3 regions of the Paenibacillus vortex V453 genome follow, and region 1 is predicted to be linked to each of the others. Evidence: predicted binding sites of a transcription regulator. Region 1 holds the regulator's gene; each other region holds the start of a gene.
The links. The regulator Rex, encoded in region 1, represses fermentation and respiration genes when NADH is low (regulators of the CRP and FNR family bind a similar motif). The targets are predictions, from matches to a motif close to TTGTGAAATATTTCACAA.
Positions count from the first base shown of each region.

Region 2: a site for Rex is predicted at 2,691-2,708, ahead of qoxA (cytochrome aa3 quinol oxidase subunit II). Genes of this name have one in related genera too.
Region 3: a site for Rex is predicted at 7,184-7,201, ahead of PVOR_RS00290 (cytochrome ubiquinol oxidase subunit I). Genes of this name have one in related genera too.

Region 1 covers NZ_ADHJ01000020.1:95,364-106,106, reverse strand. Annotated here, with positions in the region: gene PVOR_RS12365 (DnaD domain-containing protein) at 1-458, opposite strand, end outside; gene asnS (asparagine--tRNA ligase) at 477-1,772, opposite strand; gene PVOR_RS12355 (acetate/propionate family kinase) at 1,803-3,011, opposite strand; gene PVOR_RS12350 (3-hydroxyacyl-CoA dehydrogenase family protein) at 3,008-3,880, opposite strand; gene PVOR_RS12345 (AAA family ATPase) at 4,014-5,516, opposite strand; gene PVOR_RS12340 (hypothetical protein) at 5,509-6,042, opposite strand; gene PVOR_RS12335 (cell wall elongation regulator TseB-like domain-containing protein) at 6,309-6,827, opposite strand; gene PVOR_RS12330 (amidohydrolase) at 6,858-8,159, opposite strand; gene PVOR_RS12325 (redox-sensing transcriptional repressor Rex) at 8,134-8,799, opposite strand; gene dinG (ATP-dependent DNA helicase DinG) at 8,863-10,743, opposite strand, start outside.
Region 2 covers NZ_ADHJ01000022.1:41,362-52,104, reverse strand. Annotated here, with positions in the region: gene pdxR (MocR-like pyridoxine biosynthesis transcription factor PdxR) at 1-1,309, shown strand, start outside; gene PVOR_RS13545 (hypothetical protein) at 1,363-1,605, opposite strand; gene PVOR_RS30350 (hypothetical protein) at 1,677-1,904, shown strand; gene PVOR_RS13535 (hypothetical protein) at 1,968-2,342, opposite strand; gene qoxA (cytochrome aa3 quinol oxidase subunit II) at 2,927-3,931, shown strand; gene qoxB (cytochrome aa3 quinol oxidase subunit I) at 3,995-5,938, shown strand; gene qoxC (cytochrome aa3 quinol oxidase subunit III) at 5,935-6,531, shown strand; gene qoxD (cytochrome aa3 quinol oxidase subunit IV) at 6,533-6,820, shown strand; gene PVOR_RS13510 (cell wall-binding repeat-containing protein) at 7,023-8,186, opposite strand; gene PVOR_RS13505 (DHH family phosphoesterase) at 8,267-9,517, opposite strand; gene PVOR_RS30645 (hypothetical protein) at 9,573-9,755, opposite strand; gene PVOR_RS13500 (rhodanese-like domain-containing protein) at 9,801-10,223, opposite strand; gene bioB (biotin synthase BioB) at 10,308-10,743, opposite strand, start outside.
Region 3 covers NZ_ADHJ01000001.1:61,464-72,206, forward strand. Annotated here, with positions in the region: gene PVOR_RS00270 (DUF2332 domain-containing protein) at 1-960, opposite strand, end outside; gene cydC (thiol reductant ABC exporter subunit CydC) at 1,129-2,925, opposite strand; gene cydD (thiol reductant ABC exporter subunit CydD) at 2,922-4,697, opposite strand; gene cydB (cytochrome d ubiquinol oxidase subunit II) at 4,697-5,713, opposite strand; gene PVOR_RS00290 (cytochrome ubiquinol oxidase subunit I) at 5,700-7,103, opposite strand; partial or broken gene ade (adenine deaminase) at 7,392-9,196, opposite strand; purine riboswitch at 9,574-9,675, opposite strand; gene PVOR_RS00300 (NAD(P)H-dependent oxidoreductase) at 9,781-10,359, opposite strand; gene PVOR_RS00305 (TetR/AcrR family transcriptional regulator) at 10,418-10,743, opposite strand, start outside.

The DNA.
Region 1 (10,743 bases):
TCCGTTCCTTTGCCGGAAACCGGACGGGCATTTAATAGCGGGGACGCAAACGTGGTTCCATCAGCGCTCATCTCCTTGCCCTCTTCAGCCAGGCAAGAAGCGAGCCTCTCATACAATCCATTCAGATTGTAGCGCTCATAATGAATCCCCTGTGTCTCGTCCACATACTCATCAATGCCGAGCAGCCCTTCCTTCATCAAGCGCTGCAGGCTTGTGGCGATGAAAGAAGCCGGAGCTCCCGTTACGTCCGAAAGCTCCTCCAGCGAAGGAAACGTCTTGAACTCCACCTGCTGATATCCGATCAGATGTATGAGCAGCATTGCTTCACGGTCGCTTAAACCGATGGAACGATAATACCGAAGCAACGCGTAAGGGATAAGGGTCATCCCTTGGCTCATGCCGGCAGCTGCGCCCGCTGCCCACCCTTTCACGCCTGTGCCAGCGTTGCCGTGGTCCATAGACTCACCTCTCACAGCTTACGGATACAACCGGTACAAGGTCCGTGGGAACGGAATTGTCTCACGTACATGATCCAAACCGCAAATCCAGGCAACGGTGCGCTCCAGACCTAAGCCAAAACCGGAATGAGGGACTGTACCGTATTTACGCAGATCCATGTACCATTGATACGTTTCCATCGACAGCTCATGCTCCTTGAAGCGCTCTTCAAGCAGCTGCGGATCGTCTATCCGCTGCGAGCCGCCGATAATCTCGCCATAGCCTTCCGGTGCGATCATATCCGCACACAGCACCACTTCAGGACGATTCGGATCCGGCTTCATGTAGAATGCTTTGATCCCTGCCGGATAGTGTGTTATAAAGACCGGCTTATCATATTTCTCCGCGATAGCCGTTTCGTGTGGTGCTCCGAAGTCCTCACCCCAAGGAATATCGAAACCTTGCGTATGCAGGAATTCAATTGCCTCGTCGTACGTAATTCGAGGGAATGGTGCCTGTATCGCCTCAAGCTTGGAAATGTCGCGACCGATCGCCTCAAGCTCCTGACGGCAGTTCTTGACTACGGATTGCACCACATAACTAATGAACTGCTCTTGTACCTGAAGGCTCTCCTCATGGTCTGTGAAGGCCATCTCAGGCTCAATCATCCAGAACTCGATCAGGTGACGACGGGTTTTGGATTTCTCGGCACGGAACGTAGGACCGAAGGAGTATACCTTACCGAGTGCCATAGCAGCGGCCTCCATGTACAGCTGTCCGCTTTGCGTCAAATAAGCATCCTCTTCAAAATACTTCGTATGGAACAGGTTTGTTGTCCCCTCCGCCGAAGTTGGTGTCAAAATCGGAGGATCCACAAGGGTAAATCCGTTCGTGTCAAAATATGCTTGAACCGCACGGATGATTTCGGCGCGGATCACCATAATTGCCCGTTGTTTCTGTGTGCGAAGCCACAGATGACGATGGTCCATCAAATAATCGACACCATGCTCTTTAGGGGTAATCGGATAGTTTTCCGTAAGATGAATAATTTCAATGCCGGTAACCGTCATCTCGTAACCCGACTGACTGCGCGGCTCTTCACGTATCACACCCGTCACATACAAAGAGCTCTCTTGTGTCAGGCTTTTCGCGTCATCCCATACCTGCTCGGATACTTCGCTCTTCACAACAACACCCTGGATATATCCCGATCCATCGCGAAGCTGCAGGAACTGAATCTTCCCGCTGGAACGCTTGTTGTTAATCCAGGCGCCGATCGTGACGGTCTCACCGACATGCTGGTTGACGTTACGAATCACACTTTTGGTGGCCATGCTTAAATCTCTCCCTTATATCACTACTATTTAACGGTTAGAAGCTTGTACGATACGATGCGTATCCCGAGCAATAACCAATTCCTCGTTGGTAGGAACCACGAGAACCTCTACCTTGGAATTCGCCGTTGAAATACGACGCGGCTCGCCGGAAAGAATGCTGTTCAGCTCCTCATCCAATTCTACTCCGAGATAGGTAAGCTGCTCAAGCACTCTTTGACGAAGAACGATCGAATTCTCGCCAACCCCCGCGGTAAACACGATAACGTCCACACCGTTCATTGCCGCAGCATAAGAGCCGATGTATTTACGAACACGATATTCATACATATCAAAAGCCAATGTCGAATTCGGATCGCCCTTCTCCATGCCTTCCGTGATCTCGCGCATATCGCTGCTGATTCCGGAAATCGCCAGCAGTCCGCTGTGCTTGTTCAGCATCGAGTTTACTTCATTGACCGTCAATTCTTCCTTGTTCATGACAAACGGAACGATTGCAGGGTCCAAATCACCGCTGCGGGTACCCATCATCAGACCTTCCAGCGGGGTCATGCCCATGGAGGTATCGATAGATTTTCCGCCTTGAACAGCTGTCAGGGAAGCGCCGTTGCCGATATGACAGGTAATGATCTTCAAATCCTCGAGCGGGCGGTTCAGGAACTCTGCTGCTGCCTGGCTGACATAAGCATGGGATGTTCCGTGCGCACCGTAACGACGTACTTTGTATTTATTATAAAGAACTCTCGGAATAGCGTATAGATACGATTTTTCCGGCATGGTTTGGTGGAATGCCGTATCAAATACAACCACCTGCGGCACGCCCGGCATATTCGTTTCTGCAGCCTTAATTCCCATCATGGACGCCGGATTATGAAGCGGAGCCAAGTCAAACAAACGGCGAATCTCGGCTTTTGCATCGCTATCTACAAGCGCGGACGCTTTGAAAGATTCACCGCCATGGACCACGCGGTGACCGACAGCCTGAATGTTCTCGATGGAGTCAATAACACCATGTTCTTCATTCGTCAGCATGCCAAGCACCTTGCGGATGGCCGTTGTATGCTCCAGAATTTCGCTAACCTCGGTTACGTCCTGTTTTCCGGTCGGCTTATGGGTCAAAATGGAGGAATCCATACCGATCCGCTCAACCAGCCCTTTGGCCAGTACGGATTCATCTGTCATGTTGTACAATTGATACTTCAGTGAAGAGCTGCCTGCGTTGATTACGAGAATATTCATACCCGGTCACCATCCTTGTCGTACTTGAAAAAGCCTTCTCCGGTTTTGACGCCCAGTTGTCCTGCGCGAACCATTTTCTTCAAGACAATCGATGGACGGTATTTCAGCTCGCCATACTCGCGGAACATCCGCTCCAGCGCCGCAAGAATGGAATCGAGACCAAAGCGGTCTGCCATCTCCAGCGGCCCGTGCTGGAAGTTATAACCGATTCTCATCGCATCGTCGATATCTTCTGCCGAAGCCACACCTTCTTGAAGCAGATGCATCGCTTCATTGATGAGGAGCGTGATCATGCGTGTTGTAACGAAGCCTGGGGATTCATAAACCATGATGCCTTTTTTATCGGACACTTCCTCGACAAAGCGTTTCGTTTCCGTGAACGTATGATCGGAAGTTTTCAGACCGCGGATAATTTCAACCAGATCTACCTTGGAAACAGGATGTATGAAGTGCATGCCAATAACACGCTCAGGATATTTGGTAGAGCTGGCGAGCTCCGTCAAACTAAGCGTGGATGTATTACTTGCTAATATCACATGGCTGGGACATACTTGATCCAGCTGTGTAAACACTTCTTTTTTCGCTTCCAAGTCCTCTATAATGGTCTCAATCACCATATCGCAGGTGCTAAGCTCGGCAAAATGAGTTACTTTTTGAATCCGGTTCAGTATCAGTTTCTTCTCTGCTTGGGTAATTCCCCACTTCTCCAGCTGTTTATCTAGACTGGTCTCAATCATTCGGTATGAATAGTCCAGTTTCTCTGGAGTTTTCTCTACGAGCAGTACGTCAAGACCCTTTGCAGCCAGCATCTCCGCAATGCCCTGCCCCATAGTCCCGCCGCCTACAACGCCGATTTTTTTGAAGTACATGGTTTCTACTCCACCCTTTCCTTATCTCTATACTTTATTGTACCCCATTTGTCGAAAAATACAGTTTAGAGCACAAAGTATAATAATATCTTAGCACGACAAAAAAGTAAAAAAAAATAACCAGCATAACAATTTATGCTGGTAAAAGCGCGTTTTCACGAAATTGACAACGAAATTGTTCTCCCGAGAGGATTTCTTCCTTCAACAGGATGTCAAGAGAATTGTCGAATATTGGCCGATTCTGTTCCAAGAGGCTTTTCGTTCGGTTCATTAACTCTTCCAGAATCATATTATTCTCTTTCATTAACTCTTCCGTAGTTACCATATTCATATTGATGATGCCGAGCGCCGTCAGTCCTGACTTCATCATCGTCTCTACGATGTTAAGCGATTGCTCAAAGTCATTGCTGGAGCCCGTGCTTCGGCCCCCGTAATAAATCTCCTCGGCGGCGGCACCGCCAAGCGCTATCATAATCTGCTCTTCCAGGAACGCCTTGGTATACAGGTATTGTTCCTGTTGCGGATTATGCCTAACATAACCAAGTGCTTTACCACGCGGACTCAATGCTACTTGCTTGACACTGCCGGGACGCACAAGCTCTGCCATAATAGCATGTCCCAATTCATGGATGGCAACGCGCTTCTTCTCTTCGAAATTCGATTCTCGGTCCGAGCGTTCACCCATCATCACTTTGTCAATCGCCATGGATAAATGGCGCTGATGGATAAACTGCTCATTCTCACGCATCGTATAGATTGCAGCTTCATTCATGACACTCTCCAGCTGTGCGCCGGAAAAGCCATAGGCTTCCTCCGCGATTTTGTCCAAGTCGACATCCTCATGCAGCGGCTTGTTACCCGCATGGAGATTCAAGATATGTGTACGCCCCTTCTTATCGGGCAGATCCACCTGAATATGGCGGTCAAATCGTCCTGGACGCAGCAGTGCACTATCCAGCATTTCTTTGCGGTTCGTAGCAGCTATAACCAGTATACGCGGAGTATCCTGAGAATAAATGCCGTCCATTTCAGTTAACAGTTGATTCAGTGTCTGGTCATATTCACGCTGCTGGCCGCCTTCACGCTTGCCGCCAATCACATCAATCTCATCTATGAAAATGATCGCATTTTGTTTGTTTTCTTTTGCAGCGCGGCTTCTGGCATCCTTAAACAGATCCCGGACACGACCGGCACCAACCCCGACATACATTTCAACAAACTCACTGCCGGATGCAGCAACAAAGATAGAATCCGTATAATGGGCAGCGGCTTTGGCCATCAGGGTCTTCCCTGTTCCCGGAGGCCCGGTAAGAAGAATGCCCTTCAACGGACGAATGCCAAATTTCTTAATATCTTCATGACGAATGAGAAAATCCAGAGCCTCGCGGAGTTCTTGCTTGGCATTATCCTGCCCGCCGATTTCTTCGAATGTCAGTTTGGCCGGTCCGCTCTTCTTTCGCTTGCGTTCATTACCAGCCCCCACCGCGATGCCGCCCTTCATCTTTGCAATAAACAGTAGCGTACCTACGAGGGCCGCAGCAATAAACAGAGGCACGACGTTGACGCCTACAAACACGAGGAATACCAACAAAACCGGGATAAAACCCAGCATGATCTCTTTAGCCAGTTTAGGCATGGTTCCAAACCCCCATTTTACCCGGTTGACGCGGCAAGATAATAAATTTACCAGACTTCCCATCCGACAAGCTGACATAAACATTGGTGTCATCAATGGTTGCTTTCGCTTTTAAGTTCGTGGACTCGCCAGCCAATTGCTCAAGCGAAGATTGGATATCGGTGTACTGCTTGTTGTCCATCGCTTCTGCAACGGATAACATCGCCTGCTCCCACCATTGGTCCAGCGCTTCCGAGGAATGCTCCTCCACCTGGATTTTCAGCTCACGCTGCCCAATTACAGATTTGCCTTCTTGCTTTATATGCTGCACAAGCCCCTGCAAATTCGTTTCCGGAGCCAGATCAAGTTTCAAAGTAACCGTATCCTGTTTAATATCTATATGAGAACTCTTCACACCATCATACTGCGAAACAACATTTGCTAGCGGGTTATGCTGTGCCATCTGCCGATACAGAAACCATCCACCAAAGAGGACCGATGCTGAGATCACGACAGTCAGCACGATAGGTACAATGCGTAGTTTCATGAAGTTCCTCCTTAAAATCTTATATAGTTTTTGTCTATCATTTTCTTTGTATATAATGACATGTAACAACGATATAATACGATGCATGTAGTTTGTATGCTTAATTTGTACAAATATGAGTATATCACATTTTATATACTTTTTCATGCGTATCTGTGAAAATATTTAGAACAGTTTTTCCATTTTATTTATTGTAAACGTTGTCAATTGTTGTGAAAAAAAGAGGCATCCCGAAATTGATAGGGATGTCTCTCTTTATTTTTCTACTATTGATTTGGAAGAATAATGTCATTGCCGATCGGATTTCCATCTTGGAAACGATAGAATCGATAGCCCCGCTGACCATTGCTTTCGTACTGGAGCTGCCATACAAACTCATTTTCATACATACCCGGCAGCAATCTCTTAATGGTTGCTCCTGGCAAATCATTGTGAATCTGATCCAGTATTTGTGCTTCTGACATTCCGGAACTCAATAAGACAGACTGCACCGCATCGGCACCGTCAACCGGTACATTATCATCGGTGAATTTCACCCAGACCATTCGGTCCTGATTGTCTTTATCCTTGCCGCTGACAACCCAGTAATTGTTGTCCTCGCCCCACACCGATTTATAGGTCTTTCCTGTCGAAACCAAACCGCCATGCTGTTTGGAAGCGTTGATTGCCATTCTCTCTTCATTCCAAGTGTCCTTCATGACATGCGAATAGTAGAGCTGCAGACCTAGCAGCAAGAGCAGCACTCCGGATACACTTAGCAATATCCACTTCGTTTTTTTCTTCAATCCGTCTTCCTCGCTCCCCTTGATTATTCCCTAGAGGGTTGTAAGACGCTCAAATGCAGACTGGGCTTCCCGGCGAATACGTTCCTCGTCGAGGGTAAGGCTGGCGCCATTTTTCACTACCTGCTTGCCGTCAACCCATACATGCTCTACATCCTTTGCACTGGCTGAATAGATCGCATGGGACACATAATCGGTTCGAGGAAGGAAGTGCGCCTGATCTGTATTCAACGCGATCATATCCGCCTTCATGCCGACGGCAAGTGTGCCTATATCTTCAATGAAAGCCGATTTGGCTCCATACTCCGTACCCATCCGCAGTGCTTCGGCTGCTGGAATGGCCGTAGGATCACCGCTTACCCCTTTATGGATCAATGCAGCCAGACGCATCTCTTCAAACATATCCAGATTGTTATTGCTCGCTGGTCCGTCGGTACCCAGGGACACGGTAACGCCGGCTTTCAGCAGTGCAGGCACGCGCGCTATACCACTGGCAAGCTTCAGATTACTGCCTGGATTATGAGAGACCGCGACTTGATATTTAGCCAAAATCTCGATCTCTTCATCAGTCAAATGGACGGCGTGCGCCAGAAGTGTAGGACGAGAGAACATGCCCAGCTTCTCCAGATGCGCAACGGGACGGAGTCCGTAGTCATTCACATTCTGGGCCACTTCCGTGTCCGTTTCCGACATATGTGTATGCAGCGGCAGATTCAAATCATGGGATGCTTGGACGAATTTTTCAATTAGATCCGGTGGACACGTATACGGTGCATGCGGCGAGAGCATCGTTGTGATTCTGCCATCGGCTTTGCCGTGCCAGTCCTTCGCAAATGCAACCGCCTCATCCAGTTTTTGCTGCTGAACCTCAGGCGGACATAATCCGATAACGCCACGGGTCAGGACACCGCGCATTCCTGAATCCTCTACCACCTTCGCAACCTGGTCCATCTGATCATACATATCCACAAAAGTTGTGGTTCCGCCCTTGATCATCTCCAGCACGGAAAGAGAGGCTCCCCAGTAAACATCATCGGCCGTGAATTTGGCTTCCATCGGCCACATTTTTTCCTGCAGCCATACTTGCAGCGCCAAATCGTCTCCATAACCGCGGAGCAGTGACATGGCAGCATGTCCATGGGTATTTACCAAACCAGGCAGGAACAACAGATGTGTGCCGTCGATAATCTCGGTTCCTTCCTCTACCGGCGGCTGTTCCTCACCAAGATAGGTAATGCGGTCATTCTCAACAACCATGTATCCACGAAGAACGGATCTTCCATCCTCAAGCACAGCAAAAGTACCGTTCTTAACCATCCACTTCGTTGTCGTCATGTGAAGCTTCCTCCTTACCGTTGTCCAAATAATAAGCCAAGCTCTGCAAATCGGTTGTAAAATCGGCCGTATGAATACGGATATGAGGTGGAGCTTTCAGGATGGTTGGCGCAAAATTCAGAATCGCTTCGATGCCTGCTGCAATAAGCTGATTAGCTACGTTTTGCGCCTCAAAATCCGGAACGGTAATAATCCCGATACGAATGCCGTATTCATGTACGGTTTTCTCAAGCTCTTCCATCGGCTGAACCGTCAAGTTGTTGATTTTCATACCAACTTTGGGGGAATATGAATCGAAAATAGCCACAATCTTCATATTATCCTTCAGGAATGCATTGTAATTGGATAATGCATGTCCAAGATTACCGGCTCCAACCAATGCTACATTAATCTTCTGGTCCAGCTTCAGAATCTGGCGAATCTTCTCAATCAAATAGGAAACATCATATCCGATCCCTTTCCGTCCAAAATCACCGAAATACGCCAGGTCCTTACGAATTTGAGCAGGATTCAGATCCAGTTTCTGCCCCAGCTCCTGGGATGAAACAGTTGAGACCTCCCGCTTCTGAAGCTCATTCAAATAGCGCAAATATACAGGTAATCTGCGGACCACGGCTTCCGAAATTTTTTCCGATTTCATGCATGCTCCCCCTAGTAAAGGTTAATAACTACATCTCTTGCATTTTCATTCTTCGTTTAGCTATCATTCATCGGATTGGTTATCTGCCCCAACCTCGACCTCTTCCTGAAGCCATTCCGAGATGCGTGGAACAATTCCCTCTGTCGGCATATGCTCCATCTTAGGTCCTGGCAAGGAATATAAGAAATATTTCCCGTAATAGGATTCAATCACCCGGGTATCGTATACAATCACGATCCCTTTATCCTGTGCCGTCCGGACCAGGCGGCCAAACCCTTGCTTGAACCGAATAACCGCTTGCGGAACGGAAAGCTTCATGAAGGGGTTCTTTTTCTGCTGCTGCAGCAGTTCACTCTTGGCTTCCACCAGCGGATGATTCGGCGGCTGGAAAGGCAGCCGTACAATAGCAAGACAGGTCAACGCCTCGCCCGGAATGTCGACCCCTTCCCAGAAGGAGCTGGTGCCAAGGAGCACCGATGCGCTGCTCTCCTGGAAGCGTCGAATCATCTTGGTTCGACTGGTCCCGTCCATTCCTTGCCCCAGCACCGCAATGTCGCTTAATGCCAATGCTTCCTTCAGTGGCTCATGCACCTGACGCAGCATCCGGTAAGAGGTGAACAGAACGAGCATCCTTCCATGGGTAGCGATCGCCGTTTCGGCCAGTGACTGCACAAGTGTGTTCACAAAGAGGGCATCCCCGACCGATCCCTTCACGCTCGGAAAATCACGCGGAACGACAAGCAGCGCTTGTTCTCTGTAATTAAACGGAGACGGCAGCTGAACCGTGTTCAGATTACCGGCGTCAGCCGCTTCCTGAAGACCCAGATTCTCGATCATGAACTGGAACGATTTATCCACCGACAAGGTAGCCGATGTCAGAATGACGCTTTGTTTTTTATCAAAAAACAATTCCTTTAAATGAGTGCTTACATCAACAGGCACTGCATAGAGCTGCAGCGATTTACTGCGGAAATTGCCATTAGCCTCCATCCAGTATACCGTACCCTCATCATTAAGAGCCATGAAGGAGCGCAAGTCCTCACGGTGAGCGGCCAGGTCTTTAAACAGTCCGGACAGATCCGTAAGCAAGCTGTCTGCACTGTAATCATCCAGATCTTCCTTCATTTCAGCAATCAGCTTGTCACCCTTGCGCACAACGTCACCCAGGGTCACATGAATCTGATGCTCCAGCTCCGCCAGCGATTGCCAATCCTTCGGTTTCTTGAGAGGCGATAACCGAAGTGAGAATTGGCCCGCTTCTCCTGGAGATGCATCCCCGCGTTCCGGCAGCAGTGCAAACAGCTGATCGCTAAGACGATCCCAATTTTCTTTGGCCGTGATGAGATCTGGATACATACGGTCAATGACAGAAGACCATTCTACGGCCTTCTCATGCGGTGAAGCCTGAAGCAGCTGGCGAAGCGCGGGAAGCTGTCCGCTGCGGCTGTCCTTGTACATCCGGGTCAACGTATGCACAACCGTAAAATATTTCATTTGCAAGCCAAGGTGCTTGCCCGCAACGTCCTCAAGATGATGTGCTTCGTCAATGACGAGGCGTTCATAACTCGGCAGCAGCTGATGATTGGCTTTAACGTCAGTGAACAGCTTCGAATGGTTCGTAATGACCACGTCGGCAACGCTCGCTTCATGTTTGGCCCTGTGATAGTAGCATTTGCGGAACCATGGGCAGGCACGTCCAAGACAGGAATCCGAATCGCTGGAGATCGTCTCCCAGAAATCTCCGCCACGGCCGCCGAGGTTCAGCTCTTCATCGTCGCCGTTTTCTGTCTGTGTCAGCCAGACCAGCATCTGTGCTGCAATGATCACATCTTCCTTCGGCGAATGAAAATCTCTTCTATTTATTTTATGTTCAAATTTTCTCAAACACAAATAATGTCCTCTCCCCTTAAAAATAGCTGCTTTAAAGGGAAAAGGAACAACCTG
Region 2 (10,743 bases), on a different contig from region 1:
CAAATTTGGGGTAAACCGAAGCACCATCGTTTATGCATTGGGCGAGCTTGCCGCGGACGGCTTGATTCAATCCAAGGTTGGACAAGGGACGGTCATCGCCAACAATACCTGGAGTTTATTAGCCGCCACGCCTCCGCCAGATTGGAATCAGTATGTGAAATCCGGCTCCTACCAGCCGAACATTCATATGATCCAGCAGATCAACCGTTCGGAAACCGATCCGGATATGATCCGGCTCGGTACAGGAGAGCTCTCGCCGGAGCTGCTTCCCACTGGCCAGATGCGGGAGATATTCAGCGGCAGCATGGCCAGCAAACTCTCTTTGGGATATTCCGAGCCGAAGGGGAGCCTCTACTTAAGAGAAATCATTAGTGACTATCTGAAAAAGAAAGGAATTCATGCCACCCCGTCATCCATTCTGATCATCTCCGGTGGACTGCAGGGATTGCAGCTCATCTCATTAGGCTTGCTGCACCAGGGGTCCGCCATCTTTGTAGAGAACCCCTCTTATCTGAACTCGATTCATGTGTTTCAGTCTGCAGGCATGTTTCTGCAGGGGATTCCTATGGATCAGCGCGGCATTAGAACGGAATCGATCGGGAGACTTAAGCGCCAACACAATGCTGCCCTGCTCTACACGATTCCTACCTTTCATAATCCGACCGGAACGCTGATGTCTTCCAGGCGGCGAACGGAGCTGCTTCAAATATGTGCAAGGGAAAGGCTGCCCATCATAGAGGATGATGTGTACGGGGATTTGTGGTTTGATGCTCCCTCTCCGCCGTCTCTGAAAGCGCTGGACCAGCAGGGGCTTGTGCTCTACATGGGAAGTATGTCCAAGACGCTTGGCCCCGGCCTTCGCATCGGCTGGATTGTGGGTCCCGAGCCGGTAATCGACCGGCTGTCCGATATCAAAATGCAAACCGACTACGGATCCAGCGCACTTTCCCAGCACGCAGTCGCCGAGTGGTTGTCGAGCGGGATGTATGAGTTGCATCTCATGCAGATCCGAGCGGAGCTCAGGAGTCGCAGAGATTTTACGCTCGATATTCTCAAGCAATATTTCCACGATATTGCCCAGTGGAACATACCGCAAGGCGGGTTCTACATCTGGCTTCACGTCACCAAACCTATCTCCATACGTCCTTTATTTGAACAAGCCCTGAAGGAGGGCATCCTGTTGAACCCCGGTAATATCTATGACCGCAGCGACCAGCAGCATCTTCGTCTTTCCTATGCCTATGCCTCCTGCAATCAACTGGAGAGCGGACTCATCAAGCTGGCCGAGCTTATCCGTCTCCATACATAACCATAAGAAAAGGCCCCTTCCATGGTCATCAACCATGGGAGAAGGCCCTGTATTCACCTGAACGGATTCGTGATTGTGCCTGACGGCATATAGACCCCGCTGATCAGGGGCATGATCGGAATGATTGACGGAAACAGTGTATTAAACTGCTCCGGGGATTGCAGGATACCAACCATGAGCATAGATAAGGCTACGATCGTCAGCGTATAAATCACAACGACCATCAACAGCAAGCTGTAGCCGTCACCTAAATCGAACCCGGAGCCATAACGGAATATCATAAATACCACCATCATTTGCAAAATAGCCTATCAAAGAGCTGTACACCAAGCACGCGTAAAGGGGGCATCTGTAAATACGATTGTACATGTTCACGAAACTGCGTTTCATCGGGTGCGGCAGCTGCAGTAGCCTGAAGCTGCAGTTCTCGATTATAGACTGTCCGGACGTGCTGTTCGGCCAGTTGGACAAACGGGTTATCCACGGCTGCAACGATTCTGTAATCGTTACGTATCAGCTTGACGGCGAGATCAGCTCGCCCCTCGCGTACCTTCGTCCTTGCGGCTTTTTCGTCCTGCATTCTGAATTCAAATAATTCAATCCACTTCGAATTCGATTCATCCGGCGTTTCATATTACGATATTCGCTGAGCAGCGTTTCATATCCGAACCGAAGACTCTTCATAACGGGCCCAGACGGTACGGAATAAAGCAAGCCCAATTGCGAGAGTAACCGAATATAGAACCAGGAACGGCGATGGAAAGCCGGGGTAGCCTAACAAATCCGGCATGATAGCACCGACAACCAGAACGATACCAATGACGCAGGCCTGAATGGCCGGAAGCCGATAGGCCGCTTTTCCCGCAATAATGGAAAAAACCAGGAGAATATAGGAATTAAAAGCATCTGTGCCGATCGGCCACAGCGAGGCAACGAGCAGTGTGACAAATAGCATTGCAGGCCTTGCCCGGCATAACAGCGCTATAAAATAAGCTGTGAAGAAAATAGAGCTGCTCCCCAATCTCCAAGGCAACGGGTCAGAATTAACATGTTGAACCTCAGGCAGGAAGGCACATACCTAGCTTGATATTAGAAAAAAGAGCCATATCCAGAACGATCGCACATCATCCCCTCACTTTCGGCCAACGAGTTGAAGGCTTCCAGCAAAAAAACGGTTCCAATTTTTGGTTATATCATAGCACAGGAACATACATGCCTCTTGGTTAAATAGGTATCCTGGAAATGAAAAATCGCTCCTTTTATCATTGTGAAAAAACATACATACACCTCTAAACCCTTATAAATACTAGGATTTATGCTGTCTCCAGATTGGCTATTAAAGGAAAAAACCAGCCCGGAATTGTGACGAAACTGGTAACACTCGTGAATATTTGAACAAAGTATGAACTGCGCTTAAACCGCACCACTACAATGATTTGCCTCACACACCAATCCTTTTGTAACAAATTGAACACATAAAATTACACACATTGACACGAATGTGGATTTATATGTAAATTATACAATTTTATGTGTTTTGCAAAGCCAATCAGAACTTTCTACTATAGATGTGTTAGAAACATTTGAACGAAGCCGTTTCAAGGAAAGGGGTACATCATGAACAAAAGAGGGCCGTTATTTGCATTGTTATTAAGCTTCACCTTGCTCTTATCGGGATGCAGCTCACTCACGGTATTGGATCCGAAAGGACCGGCTGCCAGAACCCTATCCGATACAATCATATTCTCCATTCTCATGATGGTCGGAATATTGGCCGTAGTTTATGCGCTTTATATCTTCATGCTCACCAAATATCGAGCGAAGAAATCCAACGAAGGTTACGAACCGCCACATGAAGAAGGCAATAAATGGCTGGAAATATTATGGACCGCCATTCCGATCCTGATTGTTGCCGTCCTCTCGGTTGTGACCGTCAAAACGACGGTGGCCGTGGAGAATGTGCCGGAAGGCTATGAAAACCAAGAGCCGCTAGTCATCTACGCTTCCTCTTCGAACTGGAAATGGCACTTCAGCTATCCGGAAGAAGGAATCGAAACGGTGAATTACGTTAACATTCCAACACATCGCCCGATTGAATTCCGTCTGTACTCATTCGGTACAATCTCAAGCTTCTGGATCCCTCAGCTTCATGGCCAGAAATATGCGATGAGCGACATGATTACGAAGCTTAACATGGTTGCCGACGAACCGGGCTCCATGATGGGCCGTAACGCGAACTTCAACGGCGAAGGCTTCGCACACATGGAGTTCGAGGCGCTTGCAATGTCTTCGACCGAGTATGACAAGTGGGTTCAAGATGTCAAGGAAACTGCTCCTGAGCTGAAGGAAGATGAGTTTAAGAAGCTGCTGGAAACCGCGCATGTCGGTCGAATGAGCTTCTCCAACACGCACCTTGAATTCAGCCCGCCGCCTTCCGAAGATCATCACCATGGCGGTGATGTCAATGGCAATGAGGAGCATCAGGACCATAAAGACGTCCACCCGGATCCTGCTACAACGGAAGAAACGGAATTTGACAGCGAAACGAACGTGGATCCGAACGAGCCGCTGCCGAACTTCCCGGCTGAAGAAAGCCCAAATCATCAACATGATGGACATTAAATCGGTGAGTGAAACGTTGTTCACCCGATCTACTTCATACATCCAGAAAGGAGCTAGGCTCTTATGAAATGGGACGAATTTTTCGTTACCGGTGATCCGTTAATTTACGGCGCCATGGTGAGTATTGTTCTCGTCTCGCTTGCAATCCTCTTCGGCTTGACCTATTACAAGAAGTGGGGATATATGTGGCGGGAATGGCTGACCACCGTGGATCACAAAAAAATTGGCGTTATGTATATCATCTGTGCCTTGATCATGCTGTTCCGCGGCGGCGTTGACGCCTTGATGATGCGTGCGCAGACCGCTGCACCGGAGATGAAATTTCTGACGGGTCAGCACTATAATGAAGTATTTACAACTCACGGAGTCATTATGATTCTCTTTATGGCCATGCCGTTTATCTTCGGTCTGATGAATGTTATCATTCCGCTCCAGATCGGTGCCCGTGACGTAGCATTCCCTAAACTGAACGCAATCAGCTTCTGGCTATTCTTCGCCGGTGCGATGCTGTTCAACATCTCCTTTGTCATTGGAGGCTCGCCGGATGCCGGCTGGTCCGCCTATTTCCCGCTGGCCAGTATCGAGTTCAGTCCGACGGTTGGCAACAATTATTACTCTCTGGCGCTGCAGATATCAGGGATTGGTACGCTCCTTACAGGCGTTAACTTTATCGTAACGATCCTGAAGATGCGTGCACCAGGTATGACACTCATGCGCATGCCAATGTTCACATGGTCTGTGCTGATCACTTGTGTCATCATTATCTTTGCTTTCCCGGTACTTACGATTGCGCTATTGCTTATGATGTTCGACCGCGTGTTTGGTTCACAATTCTTCACGATGTCCAACGGCGGTATGGATATGCTCTGGGCCAACCTGTTCTGGGTATGGGGTCACCCTGAGGTATATATCGTTATTCTACCTGCATTCGGGATATTCAGTGAGATTATATCGACCTTCTCCAAGAAGAACCTGTATGGTTACGGTTCCATGGTCTTCAGTATGGTTATCATCTCAGCTCTGTCCTTCCTGGTCTGGGCCCACCATTTCTATACGATGGGTCAAGGCGCTATGGTCAACGGCTTCTTCTCGATCACAACGATGGCGATTGCCGTGCCGACCGGGGTCAAAATATTCAACTGGCTCTTTACGCTGAGGAAAGGCCGAATAAGCTTTACGACACCGATGCTCTATTCACTGGCATTTATTCCGATCTTTACGATCGGCGGTGTTACCGGCGTTATGCTGGCGATGGCCAGTGCCGACTATCAGTATCATAATACGATGTTCCTGGTTGCCCACTTCCACTATGTGCTCATTCCAGGTGCCGTATTTGCCGTCATTGCCGGTTTCCATTACTGGTTCCCTAAAGTGTTCGGCTTCCGTCTGAATGAGAAACTTGGCAAAATTGCCTTCTGGTTCATTGCCATTTCGTTTAACGTTACCTTCTTCCCGATGTTCTTCCTGGGACTGATGGGTATGACTCGCCGGACGTACACGTACTCAGCTGAAACCGGTTTTGGCCCGCTGAATATGCTGTCGATGGTAGGTGCGGTCGGTCTGGCAATCGGATTTGTTATTCTCGTATACAACATCTACTGGAGTACACGTTACGAGCCGCGCGACAAAACAGGCGATCCATGGGATGCACGCGCTCTGGAATGGTCAACGCCAAGCCCGGTTCCTGTATATAACTTTGCTGTCACACCACAAGTAAAAGGCCGTGATGCCTACTGGTTCTCGAAGAAAAACAACGAACCGCTCTCAGATGAGAAAATCACGAAGATTCACATGCCTAGCAACACCGGAAAACCATTTATACTGGGTATTGCCTTCTTCTTCCTTGGCTTCTTCCTGGTATTCAGCTGGTGGATTCCATCCATCGTGGCTGGTGTCGCGGTGCTGATTATAATGGCTACCATGTCCTTTGACCGTGATCACGGATATTACATTCCGGTTGAAGAGATTGTTCAAACCGAACAGAAACTGCGGGGTGATACGGTATGAAAATAGATGCCACTCAGCCGCTGGAATATGGAACAGAGGAAAACCGCAATCGTATCTTCGGATTCTGGCTGTTCCTCGGAGCTGAAATTGCGCTCTTTGCTACCTTGTTTACCGTCTACTTCGTTCTCGTGAACCGCTTCGCCAGCGGTCCGAGCGGAGCGGAAATCTTTGAAATAACACCGGTTCTACTTGAGACCTTCCTGCTCTTAACGAGCAGCTTCACCATCGGATTGGCTGTTCATGCGATGCGTCTGGGTCTGAAAAAGCAGATGATGATCTTTATGGTCATCACCCTGCTGCTGGGTGCAGGATTCCTTGGTATCGAGATCTTTGAATTCTTCACTTATGTGCATGAAGGAGTTACACTCTCTACCAGCGCATTTGCGTCCAGCCTGTTTACACTGCTTGGGACTCACGGAGCTCACGTTACCTTTGGTCTCCTGTGGGGAACTGCCATTCTGATTCAACTTAAAAAGCATGGATTGGATCATTCCACAGCCAACAAGTCCTTTATCTTCTCGCTCTACTGGCACTTCCTGGACGTTGTGTGGATCTTCATATTCAGCTTTGTATACCTGAAAGGACTGATGTGACATGATTAAACAGCTGTTTCCTATTAAGCATGTAGCGGGTTATATATCGTCTCTCGTCCTTTCAGCTGTTGCACTCGTGGTTCTGTTGGATATGCCGACAGCTTCGAAATTTGCCATCCTGCTGGTCACCGCGATACTGCAGGCTGCCGTTCAGCTCATGCTGTTCATGCACGTTGGCGAAAGTGATGACAAGAAATCCGTTTATATCAACATTGCGTTCGCTCTGTTTGTTGGACTTGTCACGATCTTCGGAACGCTCTTCATCTTCGTATGGGGATGGTATGCATAACAACCGGCAATAGCCGAGCTACAGATTAACCGATGAACGTATCGCATTGCGCGATCGCTTCATCCACATAGAAGGGGCCGTCCCAAAAGTCACTTGACTCCGGGAGGCCCCTTTGTGTTTTATAAAGACGCCGAGGAACGAAACATTCCTCCAATCGCTGTTGCCCCCGAATATCCTGAATTCATCTTTAAGGAAGGAATCGCTATGGGGCAGCGTTCTCCAGAATTTCATCGATCTCGCTCTGAAGTTTGGTCGTCAGGGTCTTCTCATCTCCAATAATCCAGGCATGATTATAGGGTGCTTCCATTGGCGAATTGTCATACGCTTGCTGTATTGACTCTACGTACTTCATGATGGAACGGGGAACCCCATCCCGCTCCGTATATAACAGCGGTGCATGTTTACCCATATGGGACAATGGCGCAGCCGCAATGGACAAGATAGGAGAATCCGGGATGGAGAAGGAGAGGCTGTAGCCCGGTGAGCGTATCCCCCATCCGAACCCCGTTCCGGGATCATGGTACTGTGCGAAGTGAATGGCATTCTCGTATGGATCATCCCCGGCGATTCGAATCACGTTGCCATATTGCCGGAGATTTTCCTCCACGCTGTGGGATACCACCTTCTCCGGGCCGATGATATAGATATGTGCCTGCCCATTTCGCTTCTGAAGCGCCTTCACCGTATCTTCAGGCACGTCCTTCTCACTGACAAACAGTAGTGTCTCGGGCATATGCGCAATCCAGCTTACCGCAGGCAGCGTATAATTCGGGCGCTCCATCGATCCAATGATGACGGAGGTTGGAACGGATCCCGTTACCTTTGCTGCGTATTCGTCAATAGCAGCTGCTGCTTCTGCCGGCTCCGTTGCATCTATGTGGTCGACCTTATAGTCGAGTCCGTTCAGATCCTTCATAACCTTTTCCGATATCGGGCCGACCGTGATAATGTCAATCCCTTTGTTATTCTCCGCTCCCCTTGGCTTCAAGCGGCGCAGCTCCTCCAGCGTTTCCTTGGGAATCCCCTCCTCTTCCACAAACAACAGCGGCCCCTGGCTCAGCTGAGTCAGATCGGCACTGACAGCGGCTATGGGCCACTGGGCCGAATCCACCAGAATAACGCTCTGCGGGCGACTGTGCTCATTCGTGGACAGCCACAGCGTTTTGGAGGTCAGTACCGCCGCACTTACTGGATCAGACGTATTCAATCGGATGGTATTCTTGGTAGCTGACCAAGGCACAGGGGTATCCTTCAGCAGCTCTTTGCTGTGAACAGCGGATGGAATCGAGGGCTCCGAATGATTCACAGTCTGACTCCAAGCGAGAATGCCTGCCGTAAGAAGGGCAAGGGCCCAGCCGGCGATCATTTTCTTCACCGTACATTCCTCCTGTCTGCACACAACGTAACACGCATGCATCTCTGCTATCCTTCATGCGGATTTAGGGGTCACATATCTTCCATTAACTTCTCTTCATCCAAATCCGGCGGCAAACCAGGACGTTCATGGGAACGGTTCCGCATCCATTGTTCCTTCAGCATCTTCACAAACACATCGTCCCGGGATAGCCAGACACCATACTGGCGCTTCATGTGCCGCTCTGCCTCGTCAAACGAACGGAATGTAAACGGCAGCGGATCGCCGTTCCACTCCACCACCCATTCTCCTGCGCGGGCATATACAAACAGCATATCCTCGCCCCAGCTTTCGTACAGAACACCGGACTCGGTACCTTTAATGTTGAACTGATTCCGTGAGGCATCTAAACGGATCGGTTCAAGTTCAAACGGATCGGCCGCAAACAGCTGATATACTTCCTCCGTTATCGTGCATCCCGATGCTTTAGCATGACCTCCTCCGCCGTACCGAATTGCAATCTCGGATACATCCACATGATCATGAATCGTCCGCAGGCTCATTTTCCTCCCGCCCATATTCAATATGGCGATATAATCAAGATGAGAATAGACGGATCCCAGCTCACTGGCAAGCTCGGAATGATAGGACTCGGCGTATACGATACCTACGCAGTATTCATCAACGAAGGTTTGAATAATTTCACGCTGCTTGCGGCGGATATAACGCTCAATTTTATCCTCTTCCATGTCCAGAATTTTCTCTTCAAATTCATCGAAGAAAAAGCCCTCCGATTCACGAAGACGCTGGATCATCTTGCTCTCAAACTCATCAACGGCCAGCATATAGAACAGATCATTCAACCGTTTCGCCTGAATCTTCTGATGTTCTTCCCATTCCCATGTATCATAGAGCCGGACAAGCTCCACGAATTGATCCATCCCTTCGCTCCTGCTCAGATGTCCATGCTCAATCAAATATTCATAAAATAATGAGGTTGCCGAGGCCGCTCTGCCGTCTCGATGCGTCACAACCACCTGTCCCCATATGTAATCATTCAAATGAAGGGCAGTTTTATGGTGATCGATAAGCTGAACCTGTCCTCCTTCTTCCACAAACACGTTTAATTCCTTCTCGATGTCGGGAGCAACCGATAAATCCGTAATAAACAGCACGTCGTACGGATGCTCCTGAACGGAGGTCCGGTTTAAATACCTTGCGACTTGCTGATTCAATCCGTGAATGGTGTTATATCGGACATCAATTCCTTCGCCGAAGGCGCATTTGGCTATGATGCCGCAGCCGATGCCATCCAGATCATTATGGCTGTACAGATGATACATAGGTGATTTCCTCCCTAGAAGGTGGAATGGACAAGCGGGACATACCTTTTCACCCCTACGATTCCCTAAAATCTTCCGTTTTATCCCCCTGCTGCTGTTCTGAACCATCAGAATTGGACAAAAAAAGAAGAAGTGGACAGAGCACCACTTCTTCTTGAATATAGAAGAGATTATGCCTGTTGAACAGGTCTTGGTCCTTTGGATGCCATAACCTCATGCTCTTTTCCTTACGCAGCATAACAAAAAATCCGATCAGCAAGAGGTCTGCCGATCGGATTTTTTTCTAGTTCATGGAGGCGCGTTGCAGGGAATTGCAAGCCGTGCAATCCTCCTGCAAATAGAATATTGAAGTGAAACCCGCCTTCTTGAGCTTGCGCGCCGCCAGAAAGCCAGCTGAGCGCTTCGGTGTTACGATGACTACGGAATCATCTGTTTTAAGTTCCTGATCCCAAACATAAGACAGTCTTCCAAGGGAGATGTTAATGGTCTCTTTCCACGGATTTGCCATAAACTCGGACACATCGCGAACATCGAGCAATTTGAGTTCAGGGCATTCCTTTTGTGCAAGACGAAGATCGCTGCACTTCATGAACCGCAAGCCTGTTATAGGTACATACCTCCGGTAGTATAGAACGAATAGGAAAACCATAAAGACGGCTAATGCGATCAGCACGTAGCATTCCCCCATCAAAGTCATGTGCATCATCTTGATGCATGGTGGGTGAACCAAACAAAATCTTACCCCCACGGGTATATAGTATGTGCTGTCTGAATAAAAGTCAATACATGATTACAATGCACACTCTTCTATTTCAAAACCCAAGTCTTCAATCAATCCCCAGTCTCCCGTATGAGCCTGCCCTTCTGTCGTCAAATAATCACCAATGAATATGGAATTCGCTGCATAAAGACCGAGCGGCTGCAAGGAGCGCAGATTGACCTCGCGCCCGCCCGCGATCCGGATCTCCTTCGTCGGATTAACAAATCTCATCATAGCCAGAATCTTCAAACACATCATGGGTGTCAGTTCCTTGCGTCCTTCAAGGGGAGTTCCGTCGATTGCGTTCAGAAAATTGCACGGAATGGAATCCGCCCCGACCGATTTTAGAGCAAACGCAATTTCCACCCGTTCTTCCAGGCTCTCTCCCATTCCAAAAATGGCTCCGGAGCATGGGGACATGCCGGAAGTGCTTGCCTGCCTCACCGTGTCCAGTCGATCATCATAT
Region 3 (10,743 bases), on a different contig from region 1:
CCCAAGAATATAATCGGCATGGAGATTGCCATCCCACATATTGTTGTAGACATGTACAATATCACGCGTCTTCCCGATCTCGCTCAGATGCTGCAGCAAGCGGCGTTTGGACGTCTCCGGAATCTGATTGGCCACATGCGTGTGAAATACGCAGATAACGGCCTCCTCCGGGATGCCCTTCACAATTTCAGGCAGCAGTTCAGTCCCGTCCCCTTCCCGAAACTGTATCCCCGATTGATGTTTGAGCACCTCCACAGCCTGCTCCAGCATCGTCACCCGATCATGATAGCCCGGCCAGATTAAGGCACGCAGCCACAAGAAATCCTCCGCGTTACGTACATCGTTCACATGCAGATCAATCCCCATCCGGTAGACCACCGGAGGGCTGGAAGGCAGCAGAAGCGGCAGGCGATCCCCCCTGATCTCTGAAGTCATGCGAACCTTTGAGCCGTTATGACCATAACTCGCTCCATCACCATAGGAATAGCTGTATTGATCCCATAACAGCTGCAATCCGGCACTGCAGCCAAGCTCTACCAAGGCAAGCGGCTTGCGGACTTTGTCGTAGATCGAGCAGAACGCCGGATACAAGTAAGCACAGCGGCGGACTTCATTCGTCTGAACCCGCTTGCTCTCCAGAATCTCGATGAGTACCCCTTCGTGCTTCAGCACAAACGAGCGAAAATGGGGGTAACACGAATTCATCGCTTGCGGCTGCTCTACCAGGCCGGGATAATACGACCTCAGCTCGGCCCCCTCGCCTTGGAGCAGCAAATATTGAACAGCCCCGAACAGCATATTGGGTACCGGCTGACCTGACGGAACAAACGAGGCCACCCGCAGCACCTCTTCATCATCAGCGATATGCCTCGCCAAATACTCATATAAATCGCTGGAGCCCTGACATTCCCGTTCAGCAAAATGACAGAACACGCTGGTTAACCGCTCTAAATCCACCATACGCCACACCCCTAATAGAGAATTAACCCTTTATATCGGCTACAACTATGTTACATCTTTCCAGAAGGAACGGGGATTCCGATCTTTTATCAGACTTATAAGAAAAATAAGATGGGAACAAAAAGAACCGCCCCTGTGAAAAAAGGGGCGGTTCTTCCCATGGACCTTCTATAGTTCCGGAGAATCCAGCCGGTACAATTGTTGATATCGCGGATAGTGCCGCATCAGTTCATCATGCGTGCCACGCATGGCGATTCGGCCGTGTTCCATGAATATGATCTCATCCATCTGCTCCACGCCCACCAGATGATGGGTCACCCAGATCAATGTCCGGTTCTGCAGGCTGGAGAAGATGGTGGACAGGAGCTCCCGCTCGGTTATGGGATCCAGTCCGACCGTAGGTTCGTCCAAAATAACAATGGGCGTGTCCTGCAGCAGGATTCGGGCTAAAGCCACGCGTTGGCGTTCACCGCCAGAGAATCGCTGACCTGCTTCCTGCATGCGGGTGTCGAGTCCACCCGGGAGAGAAGCCACCAGCGGCTCCAGCCGCGCCATGGCAGCAGCATCGCGTATCTCTTCCTCCGTGGCTTCCGGCCGGCCAAGCCGAATGTTGTTCGCAAGTGTCGTATCGAACAAGTGCGGGCTCTGATTCAGTACGGCAATAACGGAAGAGATCTCGTCGCCAAACCGCGCCGCCTCCACACCACCCAGGGTAAGACTTCCCGACGATGGCGCCAGCACCCCCTGAATCAGCTGCAGCAGGGTGGACTTCCCGGCACCTGAACGGCCGATAACGGCCACTTTGGCCCTAGGGGGAATGTCCAGCGATACCTCGGTTAAGGTGTGTCCTGCCTCTCCCGCACCGACAGGCTCCAAGGCAAATGAGCCAGCGGCTGCCCTATCATAGCTGAACATGATGCCATCCGCCTTCACATGAACACCGCCGCGTATAACCGCCTCGGTCTCTTCGTTATTCAGCAGCTGCAGCGGTGCCTGCTTCTCATCGGATTCATCGGCGCTTTCGATGCCCTTAAGCCTCGCCACCGATTGGCCATACTGCGGAATCCGTTCCACGGCTTCGGATACGGGCAGGAATGCGTCCATTAACGGGAACACAACCAGCACAAAAGCCGCAATCAGCGTAACATCCATGGATCCATCCGCGTACTGCCGTCCTGACCAATACACCATCGACACCACCGTTACGGCAACGATGCATTGGCCGATCCAGCCCCGAAGGCGCGACCATCGCTTCAGCGATCTGTCCGTCCGGTCTACCTCGGCTTCATCCGCCTCATAACCCGCCAGGAATTCTGTCTGTCTGCCGCTGACATACCATTCATGGATGCCCAGCACCGCATCGGTCAGCTTCTGGTACAGGTTGTTCCGTGCCTGCTTCATCTCCCGGTTCTTCCGTTTGGTGAGCAGCAGGGATATCAGCGGCAGCACCAGAATCAGCACCGCAACATACAGCGCAAGCAGCAGGGCGAATGCCGGGTCGAACTGACCGACGGCCAGAATGATTCCAGCATACAACACAAGCGCAACGATGGATGGGAAGACCGTTCGGATGTATACATCCTGCAAATACTCGATATCATCAGAGAGCGCGCCCAGCAGATCCCCGGTGCGGTATCGGGAGGATAAGCGGAGGGCTTGCGGCTCCAGGATGCGATACAGCCGCAGACGCATTTGGGACAGGATGCGAAGAATGGTGTCATGGCCCACCAGCCGCTCCACGTAATGGACAACCGCGCGTCCGATGCCGAAGGTGCGAACCCCTACCGTCGGCACATACACCATCAGGATGTTTTCCGGACGGAGCGCCGATTTGGAGATCAAATACCCGGATGTGAACATCAGCATCCCCGCAAACAGGATGGTGAGCACACCCAGTACGACAATCAGCAGAAAACGCCAGAAGTTTGCCGTCACATAAGGCCGAAACCACGATTCCTGCTTCATTGTACTCCCTCCATCTGCGATGTAATCAATCCATGGTATACGCCCCGTCTTGCCATAAGCTCGTCATGGGTTCCTGTTTCGGCTATGCGTCCCTGATGCAGAACGATGATGTAATCCATATCCCGCATCCAGTGCAGCCTGTGCGTTGCAAGAAATACCCATTTATCCTGAAAAAGGGACACCATCGTCTCCTTCAGCTCGTATTCGGTCTCAATATCCAGATGTGCCGTCGGCTCATCGAGCAGAAGAACCTGCCGACCGCCGAGGAGCGCTCGGGCAAGGGCAACGCGCTGTGCCTGACCGCCGCTTAAAGTCCGCCCGCCCCCGCCGATCATCTCGGCCAGACCGCCAGGCAGGCTGTTCACCAGATCGGCCAGGCCGGCCGCTTCAACAGCCGCTTCAACCTGAGCCCTTGAAGCGTCCGGCGCATAGAAGCGCACATTGTCCTCCAAGCTGGCGCTGAATAAATACGGCTGCTGCGGCATATAGGTGACCTCACTTCGCCACTCGTCCCGGCTGGAATGCCCCAGCTTCACGCCGCTCAGCTTCATCTCACCGGATGTAGGCGTCATAAACCCGCCTAATAGTTCGATCAGCGTGGATTTACCCGCCCCGCTCTCTCCGACGATGCCGATCCGGCCTTGACCCGATATTCGGAAGCTGACGTCCTCCAAGGAGGCAGGACCCGCCCCTGCATACTGCAGTCCGATGCAGGACAGCTCCAGTACGCTGCTCTTCTCCCATTGGAACCGCGGCGTGGAGCCAGTACGTGCCGGGATATTATCTTTAATTTTAAATGTTGCACCGGTTTGGGCCTCCAAGCGCTCTTTCCGGGCCACCCGGATGATGGATTGCATCGCTTCCCCTGCCTGCTTGCCGTCCAGCGTTGCATGGAAGTCAGCCCCGACCATGCGCACCGGAAGAAAATACTCCGGTGCCAGGATCAGGATGAGGAGTGCAGGCAGCAGCTCAAGGCTGCCGTTAATGAGACGCAGGCCCAGGTTTACCGCTACGGACGCTACCGACAGCATCGTGAAGAAATCCAGTGCAAAGGAAGACAGAAACGCAACGCGCAAGGTCCGCATGGTCGCAGCCCTATATCCCTCGCTGACCTGCCCTATGCTCCCGCTGTGCTTGCGGCTCTGTCCCAGAAACTTCAGAGTGGTCAAACCCCGCAGCGAATCCACGAAATAATTGGACAGCATCTGGTAGGAATCCAGCTGCTGCTCGGTCTGCTTTCTCGCGGCAAGTCCCACGAGGATGAGAAACACGATCAGGATCGGCATGGTCACCAGCAGAATAATGCCCGAGATCCGGTCCGTCATGAATACGTACAGCCATACCAGCGCAGGGGTAATGCCCACCCCCATCATGCGAGGTATGGTCAGCTCCGCATATTTGCGGAACTTGCCGATGCCCTCCAGCACAAGCGTAACCACATGGCCTGTTCCTTCCGACCGGACAAAGGACGGCCCGTTCCGAAACAGCTCCTCCAGAAGCTGCTTCCTCAGGCTCGTGCCCGTCTCCTCGGCAAAACGCTGTGCAATTCCTTGCTGCACGGTGAAAATGCCGTGGCGTGCCAGAAAAGCAAGCAGGAACAAGGCAATGGTCTCCCCCTGCTCCTGCAGCGTGGATCCCGCGAACAGGGCGGATATGGCTTCCGCCAGCCATTTGGCTTGCAGGAGGATGGCCATGCTCTGTGTCAGGGTACATACGGCGACAAGGAAGAATACGATCTTGGCGCCCTTGTATCCCAGCAGATCTTTTCCCATCAGTACTCCAGATGCTCCTTCTCATGTACCCGTTTGTGGAAAACGAAGTAACTCCAAATTTGATATCCCAATACGAATGGCAGCAGCGATACAGCCACAATGGTCATGATTTTTAAGGAATACGGTCCGGAGGCCGCATTATAGATAGTCAGATCAAACGCCGAATGGATGGAGCTGACCATCACGCGAGGGAACAAGCCCACGAACACGGATGTAACCAGCAGAGCAATGACGGCCCCGGTCATTCCGAAAGCCCAGCCGTCCCGCTTGACGTTCATGAAATACCCGCCCAGCAGGAATGCAAGCAGAGCCAGCACGAGCAGCACGGTTAACACCGCACCACGCTTCTCGAAGATATCCGTCATGAAATAGGTCATGACCCCGAATGCCACGAACAGTGCCGCCACCGGGAGCAGCAATCTCCGGGCCATGCGGCGCGCACGCTCCTGAAGATCCCCTATGGTGCGCAGCGTCGTAAACATTAACCCATGCAGCAGACAGAGCATCACCATCGTCAGCCCGCCAACAACGGTATAGGCATTCACGACATCGAAGAATCCGGCATACATCTGCATCTCTTCATTAATCGGAAGCCCCTGAATGAGGCAGGCAAAAACAACACCCAGGAGGAACGGAGGAAGCACGCTGCCGATGAAGATTGCACCGTCCCACACTCTTTTCCAGCGAACGTCGCCTACCTTGCCGCGGAATTCAAAGGCCACTCCCCGTCCAATCAAGGCCAACAGAAGAAAGACAAGCGGAATATAGAATCCGCTGAACAGCGTGGCATACCAGTTCGGGAAGGCGGCGAACATCGCGCCGCCCGCTGTCAGCAGCCAGACCTCATTGGCATCCCAGAACGGGCCGATCGAGTTGATCAGCACCCGGCGCTGGGTGTCGCTTTTGGCGAGCAGCTGTGTGGACATCCCGACTCCGAAATCAAAGCCCTCTAAGAAGAAAAACCCGATAAACAACACGGCAACGAGCACAAACCACAGTTCATTAAGAGACAGCATGGTAGCCCTCCTTATTAAACGGATCGCTTGCGTGGCGGTCTTCTTCCTCCGCCGCATACGGCCCTTTCTTAATGACTTTAATAAACAAGTACGCCATAACGGCAGCGAGCACCGCATAGATGGCTGTAAACGTAATGAGCGAGAACAGGATGGAGCCTGCACTTACGTTCGGAGATATACTATTCTCCGTGGTGATCAGTCCGAACACCGTCCACGGTTGCCGGCCGATCTCCGTCATGATCCACCCCGACGTGTTGGCGATGAACGGCAATGAAATGCCAAACAGCATCAATCTCAGGAACCATCTGCCAGCGTGCTCGACCTTCTTGCGCAGCATCAGCCAGGCTCCGTACAATCCGAGCAGAATCATCACGCTGCCTGCGGCCACCATAATCCGGAAGCTCCAGAAGGTGGTCCGCACCGGAGGTATATAATCGCCGGGACCGTATTGCTGCTCGTACTGGGCTTGCAGCTCCTTCATTCCGATCACTTCGCCGGAGAATTTGCTATAAGACAGAAAGCTAAGCAAATACGGAATTTTAAGCTCCATCTTGTTCTCCTGCTTCTCCGGATCGATGGACGCAATGACCGTCCAAGCCGCAGGATCGTCACTCGTCTCCCACAGGCTCTCGGCAGCAGCCATCTTCATCGGCTGCGTATCCACCAGATACTGCGCCTGCTGGTGACCGAAGACCGCAACCAGAATGGAGGTGGTGAGCCCCACCACGATGGCGATGTGGAATGATTTTTTGAAGAAATCCAGATCCTGCTTCTTCATCAGCTTGTAGGCACTCACGCCTGCTACCAGGAACGCCCCGGTGGCCAGTGCCCCAAAGATCGTGTGCGGGAATTCTACCAGCAGCTGCCCATTGGTGATCAATGCCAGGAAATCATTCATCTCCGCTCGTCCATTATTCATCTCGAACCCAACGGGACGCTGCATGAACGAATTGGCCGCCAGAATCCAGAAGGCCGACATCAGGGTGCCGAAGGACACCAGCCAGATGCTGAGCAGATGGACCTTCTTCGATAACCGGTCCCAGCCGAATATCCATAACCCGATAAATGTTGACTCGAGGAAAAAGGCCAACAAGGCCTCGATGGCAAGCGGCGCGCCAAACACATCCCCAACAAATCGCGAATAATCCGACCAGTTCATGCCGAACTGGAACTCCTGCAGAATTCCTGTCACTACCCCGACCGCAAAATTAATCAGGAACAGCTTCCCCCAGAACTTGGCCATTTTCTTGTATACTTCCTGGCCTTTGACAACATACATCGTCTCCATGATGGCAATCAAAAACGCTAATCCGATAGACAACGGTACGAAAATAAAGTGAAAAATGGTTGTCGATGCGAACTGAATTCGCGCCAGCATAACCGGATCCATAAAGATACCCCTTCCTTTAGCTCACGTGATCACTTTAAATTTGATTCTTTTTGTATTTTCGCAGACTGCGGCAGAAAGGATTGTGATCAATATCACAATATTAGGAAGGATTAGGGGCAAAAAGTTATAAATTTGTGACGAAAATCACTAAGTGCGAATGGAATTATGTGAGGTTTATCCATTGGAGCATGACTTGCCGCATCCCCTCACAGGTCAAGCCCGGTATTTACGCACCAAAAAAAGCAGGTTCGCCATGTAGGCCAACCTGCTTTAATGTATGCCGCCACCTTATTGAATCGCGCGAATCTCCGTCTCGATGAGCTTGAACTCCGTCACGTCCGCGATGCCGCGATTGGTAATGCGGATTTCCGGAATCACCGGCAGCGCGATCAGGGAGAAGGTCATGAACGGCGCATGGATGAAGCACCCCAGCTCCTTCCAGGCTTCCTCCAGTGCAGCAACTTCTTCCGCTACGATCTCCACTGGACGATCCGCCAGCAAGCCGGCAATGGGCATGGCCACCTTCGCGAGCACCTGACCGTCACGCACCACGATCATCCCGCCGCCGCAAGCTGCCAGCTCATTCGCCGCTAGCGCCATATCCTCGGCACTCGTGCCCATTACCAGCAGATTATGGCTGTCATGCGCCACCGTGGAAGCGACCGCACCGGATTTCAATCCGAAGCCGCTCGCAAAGCCAAGCGAGATTTGTCCGGTTGCGCCATGGCGCTCGATGCACGCAAGCTGAACCACGTCCTGGTTAAGATCAGGCTGAATGATGCCCTGCTGCACGGGGAGCACCGCTGTCATTTTGGCTGTGCGGGCACTGTTCTCGATGACCCGCACCACGTTGACTTCCGTGCGTGCGGTATCCCATTTGCTGCGGAGCAGGAAATCCTCCGCTGTCAACGGACGCTGCAGGCGAACCGAATGGAACGCTTTTTCCGGGTATTGGTATACAGGGAATAGCTTCACAACTTGGCCGTTCTCCGCAACCACCTCACCATCAGTAATTACAATCGACGGCACCATGCTGTTCAGATCATCAAGCAGCAGAATGTCTGCCGTTTTACCTGGCGAGATGCTCCCGAGTTCGAGATCCATCCCGAAGTACCGAGCCACGTTGATCGTGCCCATCTGGATGGCCGTCACCGGATCCACACCCTCTTCGATCGCACGGCGCACCACATGGTTCATATGGCCAAGCCTCAGCAGCGTCTGCGGATACACGTCATCCGTCACCAAGGAGATATTGTCCGTACGCACCTTGTCTTCCGTCACCACCTTGATGACTTCCTTCACGTCCTGCCAAGCCGATCCTTCACGGATCATCAGGTGCATCCCGAGGCGAACCTTCTCTAGCGCCTGCTCTCTCGTCACCGTTTCATGATCGGAGCTTACCCCGGTTGCCAGATACGCCTGAAGCATCCGGTCGTCCTCTGCGGGAAAATGTCCCGTCACCGTCTTGCCGGCACGCAGCGTGGCTTCGATCTCACCGCTCATCGTCGGATCGCCATATACCACGCCCGGGAAGTTCATGACTTCGCCAAGCCCGGCAACTCCAGGCCAGGTCAGCCCTTCTTCGATATCTTCCACGCCAAGCTGGGCTCCGGCATCCTCCAGATCAAACGTCGCCGGCACGCAGGAAGGGATGGTGGTGAATACCTTAAGCGGCAGCTGCTGTCCTTCCTCGTGCATCCACCGCACACCTTCCATACCGAATACATTGGCGATCTCATGAGGGTCCATATAGATCCCGGTGGTTCCGCTAACGATGGCCGCTTTCGCAAACTCGGTCACGGTCAGCATCGTGCTCTCCACATGCATATGGCCGTCAAGCAGACCCGGCGAGATGTAACGGCCATTCGCCTCGATGACCCGGGTCCCTTCCCCGTATCGTATGATTGGCGCTGCCGATATAAGCGTATGCGTCCGAATGCCATCGCCACGTCCACCTGCTCCTGAAGCTCGCCTGTAAACACATTGACCAGCGTGCCGTTCTTGATAACCAGGTCGGCCGGTGCCTGTCCTAACGCCACTTTCCCCAGCTCCCGGCTGACCTCGTATCGTTTCTGTCTCTTGCTTGAACTCATGATGAATGCACGCTCCCCTTTTTTTAGATATCAGAAAGTATAAACTTCAAAGCTTGTGACTTCCTGATATTGCAATAAAGACTTCTTCTAACTTCGATCTGTCATCTGTGAAAGTACGTCGATAGACGTTTTTCTTATGATGAAACGGTAAAAGTACAAAATCAATTCTACGCGCAAGCACGTAAAACAACCCGGACAGCGTATCTGCCCGGGTTGCCTGAACTAACTATATCCATAGAGGAAGAGAAGCCCGGTGCATCAGCAATGCATTGCTAATAGTCTGCACAACACCCCATCCGTTAAAACCTGCCGGTACCCGGATTCCAAGGTGATCTTACCGCCCGCCTCTCCATTCCATTCGAAGCCGGGCGCTGGACTCTGGCTCTCATCCTTCATGTAGTCAAGTCATTTACGGTAACCTGGTAGAAACGCCTGGGCCCTATTCCCCGGCATATACATTAAGATTTGATTTTGATCCTGTTTACCCTTCAATTCTCTTTTGTTTCATTTGTTGTATGAATTATAATCTTCTTGCCCGAGAAGTCAAGTGTTTGGAAAGAACTGCACATCGGCGGCAACGGCCTCTACGCCAGTTTCCTCCCCATGTTCTGTACGCGCTCAAGCCATTGCTTTTTTGCGCTCTCAGGCATTTTGCGAAGCTGCGTGATGTTCGTGGCACGAACCGAGCTCACGCCGCAGAACTTCAGAATGGAATGCTTCATCATTTGATGCCCGGGCTGACCCAGATAGAAGCGATAGTAAACGTAGGGCGAATCCATCGTGACAATCAATCGGGCGGTTTTCCCTTTGAGCAGCTGCTCCGGCAATGGAGAGTTCCGGCGGTACTTAAACGCAAAGCCCGGCAAAAAGACTCGGTCGATAAACCCCTTCAGCAGTGCCGGCATGCCGCCCCACCAGTTCGGATACACAAATACCAGATGATCCGCCCATGCGATGAGCTTCTGCGCTTCTTGCAGATCGGGCTCCAGAGCTTGATTCCCCTTATAGCCGCCGGTCAGGCTCAGATCAAAATCCATCTCTGCAAGCACCAGCTCACGCACCTCTGCCCCTGATTCGACTGCCCCCTGCGCATATCCCTTGGCCAAATGACTCCCATAACTGTTCTCAACCGGATTGCCCTGAATAATCAAAATCTTTTTCATACACGTTCCCCCTGTTAGTTTGGTTAATAAACACTAACCTTAAGGTAAAAAGAAAAGGTCACGCCGGACCCTTCCCTAAACCTGTCAAAGCCAGTAGATGTGCCGTCACCTCAGGCGCCAGCGCCGAGAGCGGTTCCTCAAGCTCCCCTTGCATCGTTGAAACGGCCAGCTGATTGAATGCACCGATGATCAACACCGCGGTTAAGCGTATATTCTGCGGCGGAATATCCCGCTGCAACACCGCTTGATCGAGCAGATCGCATAATGCATCGAGCGGCTGACGCCCCCTGCTCTTGAGCACCTCCGTAAACAGCTCGTGATGCTGGGACAACAGCAGCAAGCCGTATTTATCCTCGTCATAAGACTCCAATACACGGGTGACCA